Regions from separate parts of the Bradyrhizobium sp. Ken01 genome, predicted to be linked through region 3. Evidence: predicted binding sites of a transcription regulator. Region 3 holds the regulator's gene; each other region holds the start of a gene.
What was found. The regulator PhoB, encoded in region 3, activates phosphate uptake and scavenging genes when phosphate is short. The targets are predictions, from matches to a motif close to TGTCATNNANCTGTCAT.

Region 1: AC0L3S_RS21370 (YdcH family protein) is a predicted target of PhoB. The motif match lies at 4,267-4,283, and genes of this name have one in related genera.
Region 2: AC0L3S_RS23550 (DUF2794 domain-containing protein) is a predicted target of PhoB. The motif match lies at 1,985-2,001, and genes of this name have one in related genera.
Region 4: ugpB (sn-glycerol-3-phosphate ABC transporter substrate-binding protein UgpB) is a predicted target of PhoB. The motif match lies at 3,276-3,292, and genes of this name have one in related genera.

Annotation. Positions count from the first base shown of each region.
Region 1 is NZ_JBVVPC010000022.1:102,776-108,662, forward strand. It holds gene aqpZ (aquaporin Z) at 1-688, shown strand, start outside; gene AC0L3S_RS21340 (5-(carboxyamino)imidazole ribonucleotide synthase) at 725-1,831, opposite strand; gene purE (5-(carboxyamino)imidazole ribonucleotide mutase) at 1,828-2,316, opposite strand; gene AC0L3S_RS21350 (GGDEF domain-containing protein) at 2,458-3,219, shown strand; gene AC0L3S_RS21355 (hypothetical protein) at 3,220-3,471, opposite strand; gene AC0L3S_RS21360 (hypothetical protein) at 3,495-3,713, opposite strand; gene AC0L3S_RS21365 (YdcH family protein) at 3,834-4,040, opposite strand; gene AC0L3S_RS21370 (YdcH family protein) at 4,368-4,547, shown strand; gene AC0L3S_RS21375 (NAD(P)/FAD-dependent oxidoreductase) at 4,714-5,817, opposite strand.
Region 2 is NZ_JBVVPC010000026.1:60,278-66,164, reverse strand. It holds gene acnA (aconitate hydratase AcnA) at 1-511, shown strand, start outside; gene AC0L3S_RS23555 (DUF1223 domain-containing protein) at 745-1,521, shown strand; gene AC0L3S_RS23550 (DUF2794 domain-containing protein) at 2,065-2,433, shown strand; gene AC0L3S_RS23545 (GNAT family N-acetyltransferase) at 2,441-2,971, opposite strand; gene AC0L3S_RS23540 (Bax inhibitor-1/YccA family protein) at 3,197-3,988, opposite strand; gene AC0L3S_RS23535 (ABC transporter permease) at 4,259-5,887, opposite strand, start outside.
Region 3 is NZ_JBVVPC010000030.1:10,006-15,892, reverse strand. It holds gene argF (ornithine carbamoyltransferase) at 246-1,193, opposite strand; gene AC0L3S_RS25640 (acetylornithine transaminase) at 1,193-2,395, opposite strand; gene AC0L3S_RS25635 (GcrA family cell cycle regulator) at 2,851-3,363, shown strand; gene phoB (phosphate regulon transcriptional regulator PhoB) at 3,592-4,299, opposite strand; gene phoU (phosphate signaling complex protein PhoU) at 4,314-5,030, opposite strand; gene pstB (phosphate ABC transporter ATP-binding protein PstB) at 5,041-5,862, opposite strand; gene pstA (phosphate ABC transporter permease PstA) at 5,859-5,887, opposite strand, start outside.
Region 4 is NZ_JBVVPC010000004.1:264,488-270,374, forward strand. It holds tRNA gene AC0L3S_RS06770 (tRNA-Ala) at 35-110, shown strand; gene AC0L3S_RS06775 (GIY-YIG nuclease family protein) at 272-508, shown strand; gene AC0L3S_RS06780 (MarR family winged helix-turn-helix transcriptional regulator) at 511-972, opposite strand; gene AC0L3S_RS06785 (organic hydroperoxide resistance protein) at 1,126-1,551, shown strand; gene AC0L3S_RS06790 (CaiB/BaiF CoA transferase family protein) at 1,725-2,942, shown strand; gene ugpB (sn-glycerol-3-phosphate ABC transporter substrate-binding protein UgpB) at 3,359-4,675, shown strand; gene ugpA (sn-glycerol-3-phosphate ABC transporter permease UgpA) at 4,723-5,604, shown strand; gene ugpE (sn-glycerol-3-phosphate ABC transporter permease UgpE) at 5,604-5,887, shown strand, end outside.

The DNA of each region.
Region 1 (5,887 bases), on a different contig from region 3:
CACCTTTTGGCTCACATTCGCAGGTTGCGGAAGCGCTGTGATCGCAGCCGGCTTTCCGCAGGTTGGCATCGGTCTGGTCGGTGTCTCGCTCGCATTCGGGCTGAGCGTGGTCACGATGGCCTATGCGATCGGACACATCTCAGGCTGCCACCTCAATCCGGCCGTCACCGTCGGTCTCGCCGCCGGCGGACGTTTTCCGGCCGGACAGATCCTGCCTTATGTGATTGCGCAGGTCGCCGGTGCGATCGTGGCCGCGTGGCTGCTCTACGTCATCGCAAGCGGAGCTCCCGGCTTCGACGTCAGCAAGGGGTTCGCGTCGAACGGCTACGACGCCCATTCTCCCGGCCAGTACAGCATGATCGTGTGCTTCCTCACCGAGGTAGTCATGACCATGATGTTCCTGTTCATCATCATGGGCGCCACCCACGGCCGCGCGCCCGCGGGCTTTGCGCCGCTGGCGATTGGGCTCGCGCTCGTGATGATCCATCTCGTCAGCATCCCCGTCACCAACACCTCGGTGAACCCGGCGCGCAGCACAGGGCCCGCGCTGTTCGTCGGCGGCTGGGCGCTGTCGCAGCTCTGGCTGTTTTGGGTCGCGCCTCTGATCGGCGGCGCGATGGGCGGGGTGATCTATCGCTGGCTCAGCGACGAACCTGCCGGCGTCGTCGCGGGCGCAAAGACAGCGTAATCCCAAAGCGGGATCGCGGCATGCGCCGCGGTCCCGTTAATTGCCAGTCGTGGGTCGCACTTCAGTGACGTGGCCCATCTTGCGGCCGGGACGCGGCGCGCCCTTGCCGTAGATGTGCACGGTCGCGCCCGGCACGCTCAGCCACTTGTCATATTCGTTGATCTCGTCGCCGATCAGATTGGTCATGGTGACGACTTCGCCGTGGCGCACGGGCTTGCCGAGAGGCCAGCCGGCAATGGCGCGAATGTGCTGCTCGAACTGCGAGACGGACGCACCGTCGAGCGTCCAGTGTCCGGAATTGTGCACGCGCGGAGCGATCTCGTTGACCAGCACCTTGGGTCCGGTGCCGTTGGCGAGCACGAACATCTCGACGGCAAGCACGCCGACATAATCGAGCGCGCCCGCGATCTTGCCGGCGATGCTGCGCGCTTCCTCGGCGAGCACGTCCGGGATCCGCGCCGGCGCACGGGAGATCTTCAGGATGTGGTCGCGGTGCTCGTTTTCGGTGACGTCGAAACACTCGACCTGGCCTGTGGCCGAGCGGGCGGCGATCACGGAAATCTCACGCTCGTACGGCACGAAGGCTTCCAGGATGGCCGATTTGGTGGCGAGACTGGTCCACACTTTCGCGATGTCGTCGCCCTCGCGGATGATGGCCTGGCCCTTGCCGTCATAGCCGAAGCGGCGGGTCTTGAGCACCGCAGGAAGGCCGATCCTGGCGATCGCCTCCCGCAATGACGGGACCGACGTGACGTCGGCATAGGCTGCGGTGCCGATGCCGAGCCGGGTCACGAAATCCTTCTCGGCGAGCCGGTCCTGGGTGGTCTCGAGGATCTTGCGGTTGGGCAGCACCGGGCGGCGCGCATCCAGCACCATCGCGGCCGCGGACGGTACGTTCTCGAATTCGTAGGTGATGACGTCGACGTCGTTGGCGAACAGCTCAAGTGCTTCGACATCGGCATATTCGGCGCAGGTCGCATTCAGAACGACGTCGAAGGCCGGTGAGTCCGGATCGGGCGAGAACACCTGGCAGCGCAGGCCGAGCCGTGCCGCCGCCATGGCCAGCATCCGCCCCAATTGTCCGCCGCCGAGGATGCCAATGGTGTCGCCGGGCTTCAGCTTCACCTGCTTTGCGTCAGTCACGCCTTGTCCTCCGGGCGCTCGGCCACGGCCTCGGTCTGCGCCTTGCGCCAGGCGGCGAGGCGGTCGGACAAGGCCGGGTCGGACAAGGCCAGCACGGCAGCCGCCAGCAGCGCCGCATTGATGGCGCCGGCCTTGCCGATCGCGAGGGTGCCGACCGGGATGCCCGCGGGCATCTGGACGATCGAATAGAGCGAATCGATGCCCTTGAGCGTCCTGGATTCGACGGGGACGCCGAACACGGGCAGTTCCGTCAGCGCCGCCGCCATGCCGGGCAGGTGGGCTGCGCCACCCGCGCCGGCGATGATGACTTTGTAACCAGCCGACTTGGCGCCTTTGGCGAACGTAAACAGTCGGTCGGGGGTACGGTGGGCCGATACGATGCGGGTGTCGGCGGCAACGCCGAGCCCTGCGAGCGTGTCGGCGGCATGCCGCATCGTGTCCCAGTCCGACTGGCTTCCCATGATGATGGCGATCGGCGCGGTCATGACGTGAATTGTGCTCGAAAAACAGAAAGATAGGCCAGATTAAAGGTTCCGGCCGGTGGCTCGCAAGGCGGTGGCAAGGAGAAGGGAATGAACTATCCTGTCTTGGTGAATCCCCGCAAGCCTTCATTGAGCAGGACGCCCATGAAGAAACCAAAAAGGGCGAGCGCTGCGAAGGCCAAAAAGGGCCCGAAGACCAGCGCCGGCCGTTCCAAAGTTGTTCTCAAGCGTCCGGCCGTGAGTCCGGCCAACAGTCCGGGCAAGCGTCCGACCAGACCGTCGCGACGCGGAGCGTCTGCCGATGACGGCCCCACGGAGGTCATCAAGACGGCCATCAACGCGACCATCCGCGAGCTCCGGAGCAAGCTCAAGGGGGCGCTGCGGCGGGTCGCGGAGCTCGAGGCGGCCGCCGACACCGACTTCCTGCTCGATATTCCGAACCGGCGCGGCTTCGAACGCGAGCTCGCACGCGCCGTCGCCTACATGAAGCGCTACCGCGCCAGCGGCGCGCTGATCGTGCTCGACGTCGATCGGCTGAAGCCGATCAACGATTCCTTCGGCCATGCGGCCGGCGACGAGGTGCTGAAGGCGATTGCCACCACGCTGACGCGGCAGATACGCGCCTCCGACGTGGTCGGCCGGCTCGGCGGCGACGAGTTCGCGCTGCTGCTCTGGAATCTCAGCGAGACCGACGCCAAGGCGAAGGCCGCGGCCTTCGAGCAGGCTGTCGACGAATTGTCCTTTGTCTTTCGCGGCCAGCACGTGAGTGCGGGCGCTTCCGCCGGTGTCGCCCTGCTTGGGGTGCAGTCCGACGCCGCGCGCGCCCTGGAGGAGGCCGATGCTGCGATGTATGTGCGCAAGGCGCACCGGCGGCACGAGCCGCGCATCAGGCTCGTCAGCAGCTAGTTAAAGCGTGCCGAGGTCCTTCGGTACGTTGCCGAAGCTGCGGAGCAGTTTGGCGTCACCGAATTCGCCCGTCATGGGATCGCCGCTGCGGCTGAACGCGACGGCGCCGGTGTGGCCGGCGCCGTGCGACATAACCTCGGCACGCCGTAACGCGGCCGCCGCCGTCTGGCATTCCTCGGCCGCACCTGCGACCGGCGATCCGTCCTCGTCGGTCAGGAAGGGTAATGCAACGTAATAGGTGACATCGGACATGGTCGGCTCCGATAGCTGACAGCTCAGGCGGCGCTGCCCTTGCTCCGCATCTTGCTGCGCGAGGTCTCCGGAATGCAGCCGGCGGAAATGGCCGCCTGCAATTCCTCCAGCTCGGCCTCCAGATATTCATTGGCCATGATCAGCGCCTTGATGGTGCTGCGCAGATTGCCGTCGCACATCGCGATCGCCTGATCGCAGGCTTGTTCATAATGGCTGTTGTCGAGAAGGGCGGTCGCCGACATCTGCGTTTTTCCTTGGACGGTTTCCCCGGGGGCCTTGGGTGTCCAAATGTTCTTATTTTGTTCCTTTCGAGTCAAGCGGATTTACGTGCGGCGGGGCCGCCGTAAAGTTCTACCTGTGGATCAGGCGATGATGTCGGGCGTGATCTGGTCTTCGATGAACGCGATACGGTCACGCAACAACAGCTTGCGTTTCTTCAACCGCTGTAACCGCAACAGGTCGGGGGCGGGCGATTGATGCAGTGCATCGATCGCCACATCGAGATCTCGGTGTTCCTGGTGCAACCGGGCGAGCTCGGATTCGAGTTCGCGCGCATCTTCATTGGTCATGTCTGCGGTGGCCGAAAAACCGATAGGCGTGAGATTAAGGCTGTGGATGCCCTGTGGAAACTATCGTCCTTGCGCGCCGTGATCGCAAGCGATCTCGGGCTGTCGGGCGCCGATCTCCCGCGAGATATTTCTGCGGTCGCTCCGGCGTTGCGCAAGCGCATTGATATCACGGATTTTTCCCGCGTGGTTCCCTTACTCACGCTTCGTTACATATGAATTTCTAAAAATGACACTGCGACGACTGATATCCATCGACAGAACGAATCGGTGATGTACACTTCCTCGTCCGGTCGAATCCAAGGTTCACCCCTACCGAGGAGGTTTCGAATGACAATTCAGGCACATCTGGTTGAATTGGAACGGAAGCATAAAACTCTCGAAAACGAATTGCACGAAGCTCTCGTGCACCTTTCAACAGACGACCTGCAAATTGTTGAGTTGAAGCGCCGGAAGTTGATGGTCAAGGACCAGATCGAGCGTCTCAGGCACGGCGACACGCTCCACTAGTACCCCCGTAACAGCTTAGAGTTGATCGCACCCTTTCAGGCAGGGATGGGAGCCCTTGCGCTCATCCCTGCTGTAGGGCGCGCACCGTGCAAGGATTTGCGCGGCCCTAGCTTCTTGTCTGGACGCGGTTCTTTACGCGCACCGAAATCCTCTTCGCTTTAAAACACTACATATTTGCTAGGTCGGCGACGTGATCCGCGATCGCGAGCGATGACGTCAATCCGGGCGACTCGATGCCGAACAGATTGATCAGGCCTTCGACGCCGTGATCGCGCGGGCCCTGCATCAAGAAATCCTGCGTGGCTACCGCTGGCGGCACAATCTTCGGCCGGATACCCGAATAGCTCGGCATGAGCGCGCCGTCAGGCAATGTCGGCCAGTATTTGCGGATCGCCGGGTAAAAGCGCTCGGCGCGTGAGGGATCGACCTCATAATCGATGGTCTCGATCCACTCGACGTCGGGGCCGAAACGGGCCTGCCCGGCCATGTCCAGCGTCAGATGCACCCCTAGCCCGCCGGGCTCGGGCACCGGATAGATCAGGCGCGAGAACGGCGCCCTGGCATTGCAGCTGAAGTAGTTTCCCTTGGCGAGGTAGGCCGTCGGGATCCGTTCCAGCGGCATGCCCTCGATGTTGCGCGCCACCGTGGTCGCCGAGAGCCCGGCGGCGTTGACGAGGAGGCTGCATTGCAGCGTCATCGGCGCTTCGCCGCCCGCCTCGATCTCCATCACGCCGGCGGTCGCTTTGGCACGGATCAGCGGGGTGTGAAACGCGAAGGCCGCGCCCGCCTCCTCGGCTTCGCCGCGCAGCGAGAGCATGTAGGCGTGGCTGTCGATGATGCCGGTCGACGGCGACAGCAGCGCGGCGTCGCAGGCGAGCGCCGGCTCCAGCGCGCGTGCCGCATCGCCGGTGAGCAGCTGCATGTCGAGCACGCCGTTGGCCTCGGCATGCGCCTTGATCGATTGCAGCTTCTCGGTCTCTTTCGGATTGGTCGCGACGATCAGCTTGCCGCAATTCCTGTGCGGGATGGCGCGCTCGGAACAGTAACGGTAGAGCGCGTGCTTGCCGTCGACGCACATGCGCGCCATCCAGCTTCCGGCGCGGTAGTAGATGCCGGCATGGATCACCTCGCTGTTGCGCGAGGAGGTGATGGTGCCGATGGCCTCGGCTTGCTCGAGCACGATCACCTCGCGCCCGGCTTGCGCCAGCTTTCGAGCCACCGCGAGCCCGATCACGCCGGCTCCGATGACGACGCAGTCGACCTTATCCATGGTTGTGCAGGACGTCTGCTCGAAGCGACCAAGGCCTCACGCCTGGGAACGGCGGCGCGGGAGCGTTTTC
Region 2 (5,887 bases), on a different contig from region 3:
CTTCATGCTGAAGGGCGCCGACGGCAATATTCCGGAAGGCGGTCTCACCAAGCACTGGCCCGACGGCGAGCAGATGTCGATCTACGACGCCGCGATGAAATATCAGCAGGAGCAGGTGCCATTGGTGGTGTTCGCCGGCGCCGAATACGGCAATGGCTCCTCGCGCGACTGGGCCGCCAAGGGCACGCGTCTGCTCGGCGTCCGCGCCGTGATCTGCCAGAGCTTCGAGCGCATCCACCGCTCCAACCTGGTCGGCATGGGCGTGCTGCCGCTGACCTTCGAGGACGGCACCTCCTGGTCGTCGCTCGGCCTGAAGGGCGACGAGAAGGTCACGCTGCGCGGCCTCGTCGGAGAGCTCAAGCCGCGCCAGAAGCTGACCGCGGAGATCGTCTCCGGCGACGGTTCGCTGCAGCGCGTTTCGCTGCTCTGCCGCATCGATACGCTGGACGAACTCGAATACTACCGCAACGGCGGCATCCTGCACTACGTGCTGCGCAAGCTCGCGGCGTAAGCGCGGACTTGTGAACGGTGGCTCACTGCGAAGTGAGTAGTAGGTTACACGAAGGCGGCCTATCACAAGGCCGCCTTCACGCGTTTGCGGCAGGCTTCAGATGGGCCCGCCCGGCGGAGAACCTCACGCTTTGGACGGTTACTTTGGCGGACGAAAGTGCGAGGCCGTAAGACTACGGTGACCATCCGGCGGTAAGATTTCCCTCTCACGAGCAATGGTGTGCGGCGTTCGACATGACAATAATGACGGCTTCTCATCTGGTTTCACGCTGGTCCGGCGCCCTCTGGTCGGGAGCCCTTGGTCTCTGTGCGATCGTCGCCGTCATTCGCCCTGCCGAAGCTGATCCCCGCGCCGTTGTCGAATTGTTTACCTCGCAGGGCTGCTCCTCCTGCCCGCCGGCCGACAAGATCATCGGCGACCTCTCCCGCGATCCCTCGATCATCGCGCTGAGCATGCCGATCGACTATTGGGACTATCTCGGCTGGAAGGACACATTGGCCGATTCGCGCTTCTCTGCACGGCAGCGTGCCTATTCACGCATGCGCGGCGACCGCGAAGTCTACACGCCGCAGGTCGTGGTGAACGGCTCCACGCATGTCGTCGGCAGCGACCGCACCGGCATCGAAAGCGCCATCGGCAAAACCGACAAGGGCACGGGCGTGATGAGCGTGCCGGTGACGATGTCGCTCGCGGGCAAGCAGATCAACGTCTCGGTGGCCGCGAGCAACGAGCCGACGGCGTCCCACGGCGAGGTCTGGATCTGCTCGATTGCGAAGTCGGTGCCGATCGCGATCAGCCGCGGCGAAAATCGCGGACAGCAGGTGATCTATCACAACGTGGTGCGCAACCTGCTGAAGGTCGGCGACTGGACCGGCCGCCCGGAAAGCTGGACGGTGCCGATCGAGAACCTCACGCGCGACGGCGTCGACGGTGCCGTGGTCTATGTCCAGGACGGCAGCCGGGAAAAGCCGGGGCCGATGCTGGGCGCGGCGTATACGTCGCTGCACTGACGCGCAGCGCACTCAAGATCATCTCAAGACAACTTGTCTCTCGTCATTCCGGGGCGCGCGAAGCGCGAACCCGGAATCCATCGATCCACCATCCGAGCTGAGAAATGGATTCCGGGCTCGCGCCAAGAGGAGCGCCCGGAATGACAGCGAGTGAGAAACATCCCGACACAAACAAAAAAGGACCAACTCGCGTTGGCCCTCCTTGTCGTGCGAACAGACCCGATCCTGACGGCCCCGGGGGGCTGGGGGCTGAGGAATCCGGAACCGAAAGGACCGGGTCAACGCACATAGGTCTTTTCGCAATGCAGGGCGGCAGTCGCTTGGCGGAAAAGCGGCGACACTATGATTCCTGCTAACGATCCCGTGACGGTTTGCCGCGACAGAGTTCCACCGCTGCGTGTATGCGGATTGCTCCGGATTCCAGAGCCCTTTCGAGGGCCTTGCGGTGGGGAACAGTTGGCGCGATCATGCAACTGTCATGATCCGCGGTTCCGGGGACGGTCTTCGCGGACGCGGTCATGCTGATGCGACAGGAGGCGGCCTATGAGTCTGTCGGAGGATGCCGATCCGAGCGAACAGCGCGCGGCGGCGCGCCCCGCCGCTTCGAATGCGCAACTGAGCCGGGTGACGTTCAACCGGCTCGAGCTGCATCGTATTCTCAATCTGTACGGCCGGATGGTCGCGGACGGCGAGTGGCGCGACTACGCCATCGACTTCCTCAGGGATCGCGCCGTGTTCTCGGTCTTTCGCCGCGCCTCGGAAGTGCCGATCTATCGTATCGAAAAGGATCCGCGCCTTGCGCGCAAGCAGGGCATGTACAGCGTGATCTCGGCGACGGGCTTGATCCTGCGCCGCGGCCACGAGCTGGAGCGCGTGCTCCTGGTGATCGATCGCAAATTGGCGGTGGTTTGAGGAAGCTTTACTTCTCCGGCACCGTAGTCGCGCCCTCACCAAGATCGCGCTGCATCATCACCGTGTCCAGCCAGCGGCCGAATTTCAGCCCGACGCTCGGATGCGTGCCGATCATCCTGAAGCCGCCCTTGGTGTGCACGCCGATCGAGCCGGCATTGGCGGAATCGCCGATCACCGCGATCATCTGGCGGAAGCCGCGCGCTTCGCATTCGACGATCAGCCGCTCCAGCAGGAGCGCGCCGATGCCGCGGCGGTGGAAGGACGGATCGAGATAGATCGAGTTCTCGACCGTGAAGCGGTAGGCCGGCCGTGGCCGGTAGGCACCGGCATAGGCGTAGCCGGCGACGCGCCCGTCGAGGATGGCGACGAAATAGGGATAGCCGCCGTCGATCAGCGTGCGGTAGCGGCGCGTCATCTCGGTAAGGTCAGGCGGCTCCAGCTCGAACGTCGCGGTGCCCTCGCGGACGGCTTGCTGGTAGATGGCGGTGATGGCGGGGAGGTCGGCCTCAAGGGTGGGCCTGATTTCGGGTGCGGACATGGGGCAAGATTAAAGCCTTCCCGGGACCGCTGGAAGAGGCGAAACGGCCTCTCCACGTGGTCATTGCGAGCGAAGCGAAGCAATCCAGGAATGCGTCCGTGGAGGGACTCTGGATTGCTTCGGCGCAAGAGCTCCTCGCAATGACGGTGGTTGAGGGAACATCACGCCCAAACAAAAACCCCGGCCTTTCGGCCGGGGCTGGTGTCGTTCGCTCTGGTCTGACGCTTAGTCGCGCTGGCCGAGCAGCTGCAGGAGCAGCGTGAACAGGTTGATGAAGTTCAGGTACAGCGACAGCGCGCCGGTGATGGCCGCACGCTCTGCGATGTCACCGCCGGCCGAGGCGTAGCCGTAGATGTAGTCGTTCTTCAGCCGCTGGGTATCCCACGCGGTGAGGCCCGCGAACACCAGCACGCCGACCACCGACACGACGAACTGCAGCACCGAGCTCGCCAGGAACAGGTTCACCAGGCTCGCGATGACGATGCCGATCAGGCCCATGAACAGGAACGAACCCATTCCGCTCATGTCACGCTTGGTGGTGTAGCCGTAGAGGCTGAGCGCGCCGAAGGTCGCCGCGGTGATGAAGAACACCCGCACGATCGAGGTGTGCGTGAACACCAGGAAGATCGAGGACAGCGAGACGCCCATCAGCGCCGCGAACACCCAGAACAGGATCTGGGCGGTCGAGGGAGCGAGACGGTTGATGCCCGCCGAGATCACGAACACCATGGCGAGCGGCGCGAGCATGAACAGCCACTTCAGGGGGCTGACGAACATCGCGTAGCCGAACGGCGTCAGGAACAGCTTGCCGACGCGGACGGCTTCCGGGGTCGGAACGTCCGTCACGGCGGCCATGTAGACGCCGAGCGCGGCAAGGCCGGTGATGGCCAGGCCGATGCTCATGTAGTTGTAGATGCGCAGCATGTAGGCGCGCAGGCCGGCATCGACCGTCGCGGCGTCAACACGCCCGGCGGCCCTGCCGAAAGGAGAAGCGTAATTGCGGTCTAGGTCCGACATGGTCGAATTCCCGTTGGTTGGTCCGGTCCGGCATGAGGGTCGCCATGCCGCCGGTTCGTCAAACTCTATCTCGGATACCGATGTCTGCCGACTAAATTTTGGCTAACAATCGGGGCTCCGAACCCACTCGATATGTGGGAAACTAACACATCCGCCGCAACCTTCCACGCGCGGCTGAATGTCGCCCTCGCCCGCAATCCTGGCGAGCAGACGTGGTTAATCGCCGGAATCGTGCGATTCCGCTCCCGCGCAGCCGCCCGCTACCATTTGTCACAAATTCCGCAACACCGTGGCGGGCTTTTTGTTCAATGCCAGCAGCGTGCCGGCGAGCCCGAGGCCGACCGTGACGACCAAGGCAGCCGCGACCACGCCGGCGGCGCTGCCGCCCTGCCAGACGAAAGTGAGGGTCATCAGCCGGGTCACGATCATCCAGGCCGCGACGCTGCCGGCTAGGACGCCGAACACCGCGGTGGCAAGCCCGATCAGAAGGTATTCGAGCGCATAGGCGCCGAGCAGCCGCAGCCGGGTCGCGCCCAGGGTCTTGAGGATCACCGCATCGTAGACCCTGTGACGATGGCCGGCGGCGAGCGCGCCGCCTAACACCAGGATCGCCGAGATCAGGGTCACCGCGCTGGCGCCGCGGATCGCCAGCGCAAGGTTGGTCACGACCGAGCCGACCGTCTCCATCACCTCGCGCACGCGCACGCTCGTCACCATCGGATAGGCGTCAGCGACCTCTCTGATGATCTTGCCGTCGCCGGCCGCATCGCCGCCGGTTTCCGTCAGCGTCGCGATGTGGGTGTGCGGGGCGCCCTTGAATGCGTTCGGCGAAAACACGAGGACGAAATTGATGCCGAGGCCCTGCCAGTCGATGGTGCGCAGATTGCTGATCTTCGCGGGGATGTCGCGGCCGAGGATATTGACCACGACCTCGTCGCCGAGCTTCAGGCCCAGGCCGTCCGCGATCTTCTTCTCCATCGAAACCAGCGGCGGGCCGGCATAATCGGCGCTCCACCACTCGCCCTCGACTACCTTGGAGCCTTTCGGCAGCTCGGCGGTATAGGTCAGGCCACGGTCGCTCTGCAGCACCCACTCGGAATCGGTGCTGGGCTTGAGTTCCTCGGCGCGGACGCCGCGGGCTCCGACGATGCGCCCGCGCAGCATCGGCACGTCATCGACCTTCGCGCCGGGGGCGATCTGGCGCAGATACGTGTCGAACTGCTCGGCCTGCGTGCTCGGAATGTCGATGAAGAAGAACGACGGTGCGTGCTCGGGCAGTGCCGCCAGGAACTGCCGGCGCAGATTGCCGTCGATCTGGGTGATGGTGACGAGCACGGCCAGTCCGAGCCCCAGCGACAGCACGACCGAGGGCGTCAGCGCGCCCGGCCGGTGGATGTTGGCGATCGCAAGTCGCAGCATCGGCCAGCGCGTGCGCGGCAGCCGCCGGGCGATCGTCATCAACAGCGCGGCAATGCCGCGCAGCAGCGCGAACACGACCACGGAGGAGGCCACGAACACCGCGGCGATGCGCTTGTCGAAGGACAGCCCGATCACGACCGCGATGAGCAGCGCGATCACGACAGCCATGAAGACGAGATAACTCCAGCGTGGCCGATGCCATTCGGAGCTGATGGTGTCGCGGAACAGGGCGGCCACCGGCACGTCGTGCACGCGGCCGAGCGGCCACAGGCCGAAGGCAAGCGCCGTGAGCAGCCCGTAGACGAACGACAGCGCGAGCTCGTCGGCATGCACCGCCGGCACCACCGGCAGCGGCAGCAGCTTGCCGAACAGGCCGACGATCGCGAACGGCATGGCGGCGCCGAGCGCGAGGCCGATCAGCGACCCGATCGCGGCGAGCAGGAGAACCTGGGCGAGATAGATGCCGAACACGTCGCGCCC
Region 3 (5,887 bases):
GGAACTGTACGAAGCAACCTCAACCTCGGTGTCGTCCCGGACAAGCGCTAGCGCAGATCCGGGACCCATAACCACAGGATTACGCTACTCCGCGAGATGACAACTCCGAATCCTCGCCAAACGACTTCCTGTGGTTATGGGTCCCGGATCGGCGCTCCGTTCTGGACAACGCTACGCGTTGCCAGAAGCTGCGCTTGTCCGGGACGACGATCATATGTGAGGTGGCCGCCGGGATTCCAGCGAGATCACTTCACCGCGTCGAAGCACCAGGCCAGAATGCCCTTCTGCGCGTGCAGGCGGTTTTCGGCCTCGTCGAACACGACGGATTGCGGACCGTCGATCACCTCGTCGGTGACCTCCTCGCCGCGATGGGCGGGCAGGCAGTGCATGAACAGCGCATCGGGCTTGGCCAGCGACATCAGCTGGGCATTGACCTGATAAGGCTTGAGCACGTTATGGCGGTGCTCGCCTTCCTTGTCGCCCATCGACACCCAGGTGTCGGTCACGACACAATCGGCGCCGCGCACGGCGGCTTCGGCATCCGTGCCGAGCATGATCGGCGCGCCGGTCGCCTTGATGAAGTCGCGCATCGCCTTTTTCGGCGCGAGCTCTGGAGGCGTCGCGACATTGAGCTGGAACTTGAAGCGCTCGGCGGCGTGCGCCCAGGACGCCAGCACGTTGTTGTCGTCGCCGGTCCAGGCCACCGTCTTGCCCTCGATCGGGCCGCGATGTTCCTCGTACGTCATGAGGTCGGCCATCACCTGGCAGGGATGCGAGCGCCGCGTCAGGCCGTTGATGACCGGAACGGTGGCGTTCGCCGCAAGCTCAAGCAGGGCATCGTGGTTGAGGATGCGGATCATGATGGCGTCGACATAGCGCGACAGCACGCGCGCGGTGTCGGCGATGGTCTCGCCGCGGCCGAGCTGCATCTCGGCGCCCGTGAGCATGATGGGCTCGCCGCCGAGCTGGCGCATGGCGACGTCGAAAGACACCCGCGTCCGCGTCGAGGGGCGCTCGAAGATCATCGCCAGCGTTTTGCCTTCGAGCGGCCTGACCGGCTGATGCGCCTTCTGCTTCGCCTTCATCGCGGAGGACGCGGCCAGCATGCGCTTGAGCTCCGACAGCGGCAGCTCGTTGATATCGAGGAAGTGCTTCGGTGTTTTCTTGGGTGCTTTATCGGGCGACTTGCTCATCAGCTTGCCGCCCGCTTGTTGCCGGACAACGCCGTGCAGGCGCGCTCGAGCCGCATGACGCTGTCCTCGATCTCGGCTTCGGTGACGATCAAAGGCGGCAGGAAACGCACGACATTGTCGCCGGCGCCGACGGTGAGCAGCTTCTCTGCGCGCAAGGCGGCAACGAGATCGCCCGAAGGCACCACGGCCTTGATGCCGATCAGGAGGCCCTCGCCGCGCACTTCGCTGACGACATCAGAGTGACGGTCGATCACGGAGGCGAGCTTCTGCTTGAGCAGCAGCGACATCCTCTGCACGTGGTCGAAGAAGCCGGGCTTGAGCATGACGTCGAGCACGGCGTTCGCAGCGGAGATCGCGAGCGGATTGCCGCCGAAGGTCGAGCCGTGCGAGCCCGGCGTCATGCCGGACGCCGCTTCCGCGGTCGCAAGGCAGGCGCCGATCGGAAAGCCGCCGCCGAGCGCCTTGGCCAGCGACATCACGTCGGGTTCGACGCCGAGGCGGCGGTACGCGAACAGATCGCCGGTGCGGCCCATGCCGGTCTGCACCTCGTCGAAGGCGAGCAACAGACCCTTCTCGTCGCAGAGCTGACGCAACGCCCTCAGGAAGGCGGGCGTTGCCGAACGCACACCGCCCTCGCCCTGGATCGGCTCGATCAGGATGCCGGCGGTCTGCGGACCGATCGCCTTTTTCACCGCGTCGAGATCGCCATGCGCAACCTGGTCGAAGCCCTCCATCGGGGGTCCGAAACCTTCGAGATATTTTGCCGAACCCGTCGCAGCCAGCGTCGCCAGCGTGCGGCCATGGAAGGCGCCTTCGAAGGTGATCATGCGATAGCGGTCTGGATGGCCCTTCGCGGCGTGATAACGGCGCACGACCTTGATCACGCATTCCAGCGCCTCGGCGCCGGAATTGCAGAAGAACACGAAGTCCGCAAAGCTCTCGTGGCAGAGGCGAGCGGCGAGACGCTCACCGTCCGGGCTCTGGAACAGGTTCGACATGTGCCAGAGCTTCGTGGCCTGCTCCTGCAACGCCGCGACCAGCGCCGGATGGGCATGGCCGAGCGCATTCACCGCCACCCCGGAGGTGAAATCGAGATAGCGCTCGCCGTTGGTCGCGATCAGCCAGCAGCCTTCGCCACGCTCGAAACCGAGGTCGGACCTGGCGAAAACGGGGAGCAAATGCGGCGCTGCGCTGTTAGTCATGACGGTCACTTGAATGTTGCGGACGGAGTGAGCGTGCATTGCGCAACGCACCATCGACCGGCCCGGAAAACGAAACGTGCCGCCTCTTGAGGGCGGCACGCACGACTATCTTAGGCCTGGTGAAACGGGTGTCAATGCCGTCCGGAAAGCCTCACGAAACGCTGAATCCGTAGTCTTGCGGTGCCGATTTTGCGGGATTTAGCCACGGAACATGTGGAAGCGAGTCGGCGGACTCTTGCGCGGGAGTCACGCCATATTGTAGCGTTTGAATTGTCAGATACGACATCTCGTGCAGTGGTTCTGATCTTTAAGTCCTTATGTACCGGCGTAAACGTTCGGGCGTTCAAGACGCGCCCGGCGAGCCTTAAGGGATTCTGGCGGCACGGGTTTTTGAAGGCTTAGGCATTCGCTGCGAGGCCCCAGGATGGCTGGCGCGCAGCGAGGGAAAGGGTGCAATGACGGTTTTGACCTGGTCCGATGATCGCGTCGAGCAGCTGAAAAAGCTCTGGGAGGCCGGACTTTCGGCCAGCCAGATCGCGGCGGAGCTCGGCAATGTGACCCGCAATGCCGTGATCGGCAAAGTGCACAGGCTCGGCCTTTCGGGCCGCGCCAAGAGCCCTTCGTCGGCAGCGCCCCGGCCGCGCAAGGCGCGCCCCGCGCAGCACATGATGCGGGTGAGCCGCCCGATCTCGCGCGGCAACACCGCACTGGCGCAGGCCTTTGAGGTCGAGGCTGAGCCGGATCCGGTCACATACGACAACGTGGTGCCGATGAGCCAGCGGCTGTCGCTGCTGGAATTGAACGAGGCGACCTGCCACTGGCCGGTCGGCGATCCGTCGAGCCCGGATTTCTTCTTCTGTGGTGGACGGGCTCTGTCCGGCCTGCCCTATTGCGCCCAGCACTCGCGCGTTGCGTACCAGCCGGCATCGGATCGGCGCCGCGCACCGGTGAAGCCGGGTCCGCGGTAATCACGGCAAGTCGTCGCGCGAAGACAGTTCAACAATTTCAGTGTCGTCCTGGCGAAAGCCAGGACCCATACTCCGAGCACGCAGTAGTCGTGCGGAAGGGGTCACTCCGAGTCTTCGCCAAACCACGTTCGGTGGTTATGGGTCCCGGATCAGCGCTCGCTTCGCTCGCTTGTCCGGGACGACGTCGGAGAATTCGGGGACAGCTCGCCAGCAAACAAGCCTGCAACCCTACACCTGCTCCGCCTTGGCAAAACGATCATCCAGCGCGTAGCCGGCGCCGCGGACGGTGCGGATCGGGTCCTGCTCGCGGCCGAGATTGAGCAGCTTGCGCAGGCGGCCGATATGCACGTCGACGGTACGCTCATCGATGTAGATGTCGCGGCCCCAAACGCTGTCGAGCAGTTGCTCGCGCGAGAACACCCGGCCCGGATGCTCCAGGAAGAACTCCAGCAGGCGATATTCGGTCGGACCGAGATCGATCGGCCGGCCCGAGCGCGCCACGCGGCGCTTGTCGCGGTCGAGCTCGATGTCGCCAAAAGCAAGCACGGTGGCGAGCCGCTCGGGGCTCGCGCGCCGCAGCAGGCCTTTCACGCGCGCGAGCAGCTCCGGCACCGAGAACGGCTTGACGATGTAATCGTCGGCGCCGGTCGCAAGACCCCGCACCCGTTCGCTCTCCTCGCCGCGCGCGGTGAGCATGATGATCGGGAGCTGCTTGGTCTCGGGACGGGTGCGAAGCCGCCGGCACAATTCGATGCCTGACAGGCCCGGCAGCATCCAGTCGAGCACGATCAGATCGGGGATGTGCTCCTTGAGGCGAGTGTCGGCGTCGTCGCCGCGCATCACCGTCTCGACGTCATAGCCGTCGCCTTCGAGGTTGTAGCGGAGAAGCTCCGTCAGAGCTTCCTCGTCCTCAACCACCATAATGCGTGCGCCCATCGGGTCGTCGCTCCTTAAGTGTTCGGTACCGTGTTGGCGAAGGTCGTCATGTCGCCCTTCGGCCGCTTGTCGGTGATCGCCTGTCCCTCGATCATGTAGAACACGGTCTCGGCGATGTTGGTGGCGTGGTCGCCGATCCGCTCGATGTTCTTGGCGCAGAACATCAAATGGATACAGAACGAGATGTTGCGCGGATCCTCCATCATGTAGGTAAGGAGCTCGCGGAACAGCGAGGTGCAGATGGCGTCGACCTCCTCGTCGCCCTTCCACACCGCCATCGCCGCCGGCAGATCATGCGCGGCATAGGCGTCCAGCACCGACTTGACCTGCTGCTGCACGAGGTCGGTCATGTGCTCGAGGCCGCGAAACAGCTTGAGCGGATGGAAGTCCGTCTCCAGTGCCGCGACGCGTTTGCCCATGTTCTTGGCGAGGTCGCCGATGCGCTCGAGATCGGTCGCGACGCGCATGGCGCCGACGATCTCGCGCAGGTCGACCGCCATCGGCTGGCGGCGGGCGATGGTGAGCACCGCACGCTCCTCGATGCGCTTCTGCAGCGCGTCGAGTTCGGTGTCGATGGCGACGACGCGCTGGCCGAGCGGGACGTCGCGGCGGATCAGCGCGTCGACGGACTCGACGATCATGCGCTCGGCGATGCCACCCATCTCGGCGACCAGGCGGGTGAGTTCCTGGAGGTCGGTATCGAAGGCCTTTGCGGTATGTTCAGAACCCATGTCGCGTCTCCTAGCCGAACCGGCCGGTGATGTAATCCTGCGTGCGCCGGTCAGTCGGCGACGTGAAGATCTTGCTGGTGTCGTCGAATTCGATCAGCTCGCCGAGATACATGAAGGCGGTCTTGTCGGAGACGCGCGCCGCCTGCTGCATGTTGTGAGTGACGATCGCGATCGTGTAATCCTCGGACAGCTCCTGGATCAGCTCCTCGACCTTGGCGGTCGAGATCGGGTCGAGCGCCGAACAGGGTTCGTCGAACAGGATCACCTCGGGCCGCACCGCGACGGTGCGGGCGATGCAGAGGCGCTGCTGCTGGCCGCCCGAGAGCGACAGGCCGGAGGCGTTGAGCTTGTCCTTGACCTCGTTCCACAGCGCGCCGCCGCGGAGTGCCTTTTCGACGCGGCCGTCCATCTCGGACTTCGAGATCTTCTCATAGAGACGGATGCCGAACGCGATGTTCTCGTAGATCGTCATCGGGAACGGCGTCGGCTTCTGGAACACCATGCCGACGCGGGCGCGCAGCAGATTGAGGTCCAGCTTGCCGTCCAGGATGTTGGTCTGATCGAGCATGAGCTGACCGGTGGCGCGCTGGCCGGGATAGAGGTCGTACATCCGGTTGAAGATGCGCAGCAGGGTCGACTTGCCGCAGCCCGACGGACCGATGAACGCCGTGACGCGGTTGGCGCCGAGCGTCAGGTTGATGTTCTTCAGAGCGTGGTGCTCGCCGTAATAGAAGTTCAGGTTGCGCACGGTCACCTTGGGGGGCGCCTCCGGCAGCACCGGCGCGTGGGGCAGCCCACCGGCCGCGCTCATCGATACGGAAAGATCACTCATTTTGCGGTCCTCTCGGCGCCAAGGA
Region 4 (5,887 bases), on a different contig from region 3:
CCGACGCGTCGCCCAAGGCGCGTCGGACGGTTAAGGGGCCATAGCTCAGCTGGGAGAGCGCTTGCATGGCATGCAAGAGGTCGGCGGTTCGATCCCGCCTGGCTCCACCAGCCTTCGCTCGCTTCGCGAGCTTCGGCTGGGCAAGCCCGGGAAGTCCCTCGTAGCGAAGTGAGCGAAGGCTGTCTCGCCATAGCCCGGAGGGCGACGGCGGACGAGGCAAGCACCTCAAGGCTCCTGGGAACTGCTATCCTACCCTCAGGGAGGAAGCGGAATGAAATACGTCTATATTCTCGAAAGCCTTGATTCCGAGCACTTCTACGTTGGCATTACCGACGACTTACGAGCCCGTTTGGCAAAACATAACGCCGGTGAGGTGCCACACACGTCGAAGTACGGACCTTGGCGAATTCGGACCTATTTCGCGTTTGATGACGCGGCACGCGCTGTCGCCTTCGAGCGACACCTGAAATCTGGCTCGGGTCGCGCTTTCGCGAAGAAGCACTTCTAACCCTACTCCCCGATCACCGCATTCAACCTATCGCGCAGCGCCACGATTTCATCCTTCATCGCGACCAGTTCCGAGACCGAGCAGTCCGACGCCGCCAGGATCGATTGCGGCACGGCGCGCGCCTTGTCCTTCAGGGCGTGGCCCTGCGGGGTTAACGCGATCAGCACCTGACGTTCGTCCTCGCTCGAGCGCGTGCGCTTGACGAGGTGGGCCGCCTCGAGCCGCTTGAGCAGCGGCGTCAGCGTTCCCGAATCCAGGAACAACTTTTCGCCGATGGTCTTGACCGGCACGTCGTCGCGCTCCCACAGCACCAGCATCACCAGATATTGCGGATAGGTCAGGCCGAGCCGGTCCAGCAGCGGCTTGTAGACGCGGTTGAAGGCATGCGCGGCCGAGTAGACCGCGAAGCAGATCTGGTTGTCGAGGCGAAGCGGCGTGTCCGCTGCAGAATGTTTCCGGGGCATCGAGAATCTCACAGGACCAGCTCCATTCTGGGGCCGGCCGTCGCCACATTCAATTGCGAACAATTAAATGTGAGACGCCATGATTTCAATTGCCCACAATCTAATTGTTTGCAATAAGGATCGCACCCCACCCGAAAACACAGGGAGACGAAAATGTCAGTGAATGTCCTTTACAAGACCAGCGCAAAGGCCACCGGCGGCCGCGACGGCCATGCTGCGACCCTCGACGGCGCGCTCGACGTCAAGCTCACCACGCCGAAGGAGCTCGGCGGCGGCGGCGGCGCCGGCAACAATCCCGAGCAGCTGTTTGCGGCGGGCTATGCCGCCTGCTTCATCGGCGCGATGAAGTTCGTGTCCTCGCAGGGCGGCCCCAAGGTTCCGGCCGACGCCTCCGTGACCTCGACCGTCGGCATTGGCCCGCGCGCGGCCGGCGGCTTCGGTCTCGACATCGACCTTGCCGTATCACTGCCGGGCCTCGCCCGCGCGGAAGCCGAGGCGCTGGTCGAGAAGGCGCACCAGGTGTGCCCCTATTCCAACGCGACGCGCGGTAATGTCGACGTTCGCCTGACGGTCGTCTGATCGGTTAGCTGAAGCGGCCGACCCGGGATCCCTCGGGCCGGCCGCTTCCCTTGATTTGCCATCCCACGGGATTGCGGCGACGGGCCTGCATGAGGCCCTACGCGGGAAGCCATTGCCGGCTCGGACGAACCTCGTTAGGCCTGTGATCACATCGACACAGGGGACGCGAAGGCATGACTGAAGCCGCCAGTTCTGGAGCCGCCACGGGTGCAATGAGCGGCCTGCGCGTCATCGATCTCACGCGCGTGCTCGGCGGTCCCTATTGCACCCAGATCCTCGCCGACCACGGCGCCGACGTGATCAAGGTCGAGCCGCCCGCAGGCGACGAGGTACGCGACTGGGGCCCTCCCTTCCACGAGGAAGACGCGGCCTATTTCATCGGCATCAACCGCAACAAGCGCTCGATCGGCCTCGACCTCGCCTCCGAGGGCGGCCGGACCGTGCTGCTCAAGATGCTGGAGAGCGCCGACGTCCTGATCGAGAACTTCAAGCCGGGCACGCTGGAGAAATGGGGCATCGGCAACGACGTGTTGCGCGAGAAATTCCCGCGCCTCGTGCATTGCCGGATCTGCGGCTTCGGCGCCGACGGCCCGCGCGGCGGCAATCCCGGCTATGACGCCATCATCCAGGCCATGACCGGCATGATCGCGGCGACCGGCTCGCCCGAGAGCGGACCGATGCGGATCGGCGTGCCGCTGGTCGACATCGGCACCGGCCTCTATGCGGCGATCGGCATCCTGATGGCGCTGTCGGAGCGGCAGCGCTCGGGCCAGGGCCAGTTCCTGGAGACCACGCTGTACGAGACCGGTCTCGCCATCATGCATCCGCACACCGCGAATTATTTCATGCATGGCAAGCCGCCGGCGCTGACCGGCAACGAGCATCCCAACCTCGTGCCCTATGCGATCTTCCCGACCAAGACCGACGACATCTTCATCGGCGTCGGCAATGACGGCACCTTCCGCAAGCTCGCCAAGGAGATCGGCAAGCCCGAGCTCGGCACCGATCCACGCTTTGCGCGCAACAAGGACCGCATCGCCAATCGCGAAGCGCTGCGGGCCGAACTCGCCGCCGTGTTCAGCCAGCACGAGGCCGAGCCGCTGTGCAATCGCCTGCTCGCCGCGGGCCTGCCCGCAGGCCCCGTGCAGAAGATCGACCAGGCGTTGACCAATCCGCACACGATCGCGCGCGGCGATATTATCGAGAAGGACTGGTACAAGGGCGTGGCGTCCCCGATCCGGCTCGACCGCAGCAAGCCGAGCCTGCATCGCCTGCCGCCGAAATTCAGCCAGCACGCAGCCGAGGTGCTCGGCGAGTTCGGCTACTCCAGGTCCGAGATCGACGCGATGGTCGAGCAGGGCACGGTCTGCGGCCCGGAACGCAAGCGCTGAGATAAGACGAAGATCGAGCCTCACCGTAGGCGCGCTCCCTCGCCCGCTTGCGGGAGAGGGTTGGGGAGAGGGTGTCTCCGCAACGGGACAATCCCCAAGCGGAGAGAGCCCTCACCCTCGCCTTCGGCGCGACCTCTCCCGCAAGCGGGAGAGGTTTTCGAGCTCGCAGCGGCATCGGCGATCTTCCACTGCCATTCCGCGATGACGTCCAATGCCGCACTGCGGCGCGGGCGCTCTGTGCACCGCGAATGGAGGACGCTGCGCGCGCGGCATTCGCCTATTTGACGGCTTCCCTTTTCCAGCGCTTGCCGCTTTCGTTTCGCCCGCTTACACAGTCATGTGAACGTCATATGGCGCTGCTAGCGCAAGCGATCATTTTTGACGGCCCAAGAGAACGGCCAAGGGAGGTTTACTTGATGGCTCTTAGAAAGTTTGGAGCGGCTGCCGCTATTGCACTCACGGTAGGACTATCGGCCTCGCCGGCCTTGGCCGCGACCGAAATCCAGTGGTGGCACGCGATGACCGGGGCCAACAACGACGTCATCGTCAAGCTCGCCACCGACTTCAACGCGTCGCAGAGCGACTACAAGGTGATCCCGACCTACAAGGGCAACTATCCCGATACGATGAACGCCGGCATCGCGGCGTTCCGCGCCGGCAATGCCCCGCACATCATGCAGGTGTTCGAAGTCGGCACCGCGACCATGATGGCCGCGACCGGCGCCGTGAAGCCCGTCTACAAGCTGATGGCCGACGCCGGCGAGAAGTTCGACCCCAAGATCTACCTGCCCGCCATCACCGGCTATTATTCGACGTCGAAGGGCGAAATGCTGTCCTTCCCCTTCAACTCGTCCTCGACCGTGATGTGGGTCAACCTCGACGAGCTGAAGAAGGCGAATGTCGAGATCCCGAAGACCTGGCCCGAAACGTTCGAGGCCGCCAAGAAGCTGAAGGCTGCGGGTCACGACACCTGCGGCTTCTCGGGCTCCTGGGTCACCTGGGTCAATCTCGAACAGCTCTCGGCCTGGCACAATTTGCCGCTCGCCAGCAAGGCCAACGGCCTCGACGGCTTCGACACCGTGCTCGAGTTCAACGGACCGCTTCAGGTCAAGCATCTCGAAACCCTGGTCGAGCTGCAGAAGACCAAGACCTATGACTACGCCGGCCGCACCAACACCGGCGAGGGTCGCTTCACCTCCGGCGAATGCCCGATCTACCTGACCTCGTCCGCGTTCTTCGGCAACGTCAAGGCGCAGGCCAAGTTCAACTTCACAGCCGTGCCGATGCCCTATTATCCCGACGTCAAGGGCGCACCGCAGAACTCGATCATCGGCGGCGCTTCGCTGTGGGTGATGGGCGGCAAGTCGGCCGAGGAATACAAGGGCGTCGCGAAGTTCCTGACCTTCCTCTCGGACACTGATCGCCAGGTCTATATCCACAAGGCCTCCGGCTATCTGCCGATCACCAAGGCGGCCTACGCCAAGGCGAAGGAAGAGGGCTTCTACAAGGATCAGCCCTATCTCGAAACGCCGCTGCTCGAGCTGACCAACAAGGAGCCGACCGAGAACTCGCGCGGTCTGCGCCTCGGCAACATGGTGCAGCTGCGTGACGTCTGGTCGGAAGAGATCGAGCAGGCGCTGGCCGGCAAGAAGACCGCCAAGCAGGCACTCGACTCCGCGGTCGAGCGCGGCAACACGATGCTGCGGCAGTTCGAAAAGACCGCCGTTAAGTGAGGCAATGAGCGGCAGGCCGCGACCCGGCCTGCCGCTCTGCTGGCATCATGCAAAAGCAAGCCATTTTCCAGTCAAGGCTGTTACCGTACGCGCTGGTTGCGCCGCAGCTCGCGATCGTCCTGATTTTCTTCTATTGGCCGGCCCTGCAGGCGGTGATCCAGTCCTTCCTGCTGCAGGATGCGTTCGGTCTATCGACCACCTTTGTCTGGTTCGAGAATTACATCGAGCTGTTCAAGGACGCAGCCTATTTCGAGGCGATCGTCCGAACGTTCTTGTTCTCGTTCGCCATCGCCGTCTCGTCGCTGTCCTTCGCGCTGCTGCTCGCCGTGATGGCGGACAAACCGCTGCGTGGCTCGATGCTCTACCGCACGCTCCTGATCTGGCCCTATGCGGTGGCGCCGCCCGTGGTCGGCGTGCTCTGGATCTTCATGCTGCATCCCTCGCTCGGCGTGCTCTCGCGCTATCTGCGCAACATGGGCATCGACTGGAATCCGCTGCTCGACGGCGACCAAGCCGCGGCGCTGATCATCCTCGCCGCCGCATGGAAGCAGATCTCCTATAATTTCCTGTTCTTCCTCGCCGGCCTGCAGGCAATCCCGAAGAGCGTGTTCGAGGCCGCCGCGATCGACGGCGCCCGCCCGATGCGGCGTTTCTGGACCGTGACCTTCCCGCTACTGTCGCCGACCATCTTCTTCCTGCTGGTGGTCAACATCGTCTACGCCTTCTTCGACACGTTCGGCATCATCGACACCATGACCCGCGGCGGTCCGGGAACGTCGACGGTCACGCTGGTCTACAAGGTCTATTCCGACGGCCTGCTCGGCGGCAATCTCGGCAGCTCGGCGGCGCAGTCGGTGATCCTGATGGTCATGGTCATCGTGCTCACCGGAATCCAGTTCCGGTTCGTCGAACGCAAGGTGACCTACTGATGGTCGAGGAAGAGGGCTTCCGGCGCTACATCGCCCACATCATCCTCTGGATCGGGATCGCGATCGTCGCCTTCCCGGTCTACATCGCGTTCGTCGCCTCGACCCAGGACAACGCGCTGATCGCCAACGGACAGATGTCACTGCTGCCGGGCGGTCATTTCTTCGAGGTCTACTACCAGACCATTTTCGTCGGCACGAGCGGCTCCACCCGCGAGCCCGTCGGCAACATGATGCTGAACTCGCTGGTGATGGCGCTCTTGATCGCGGTCGGCAAGATCGCGAT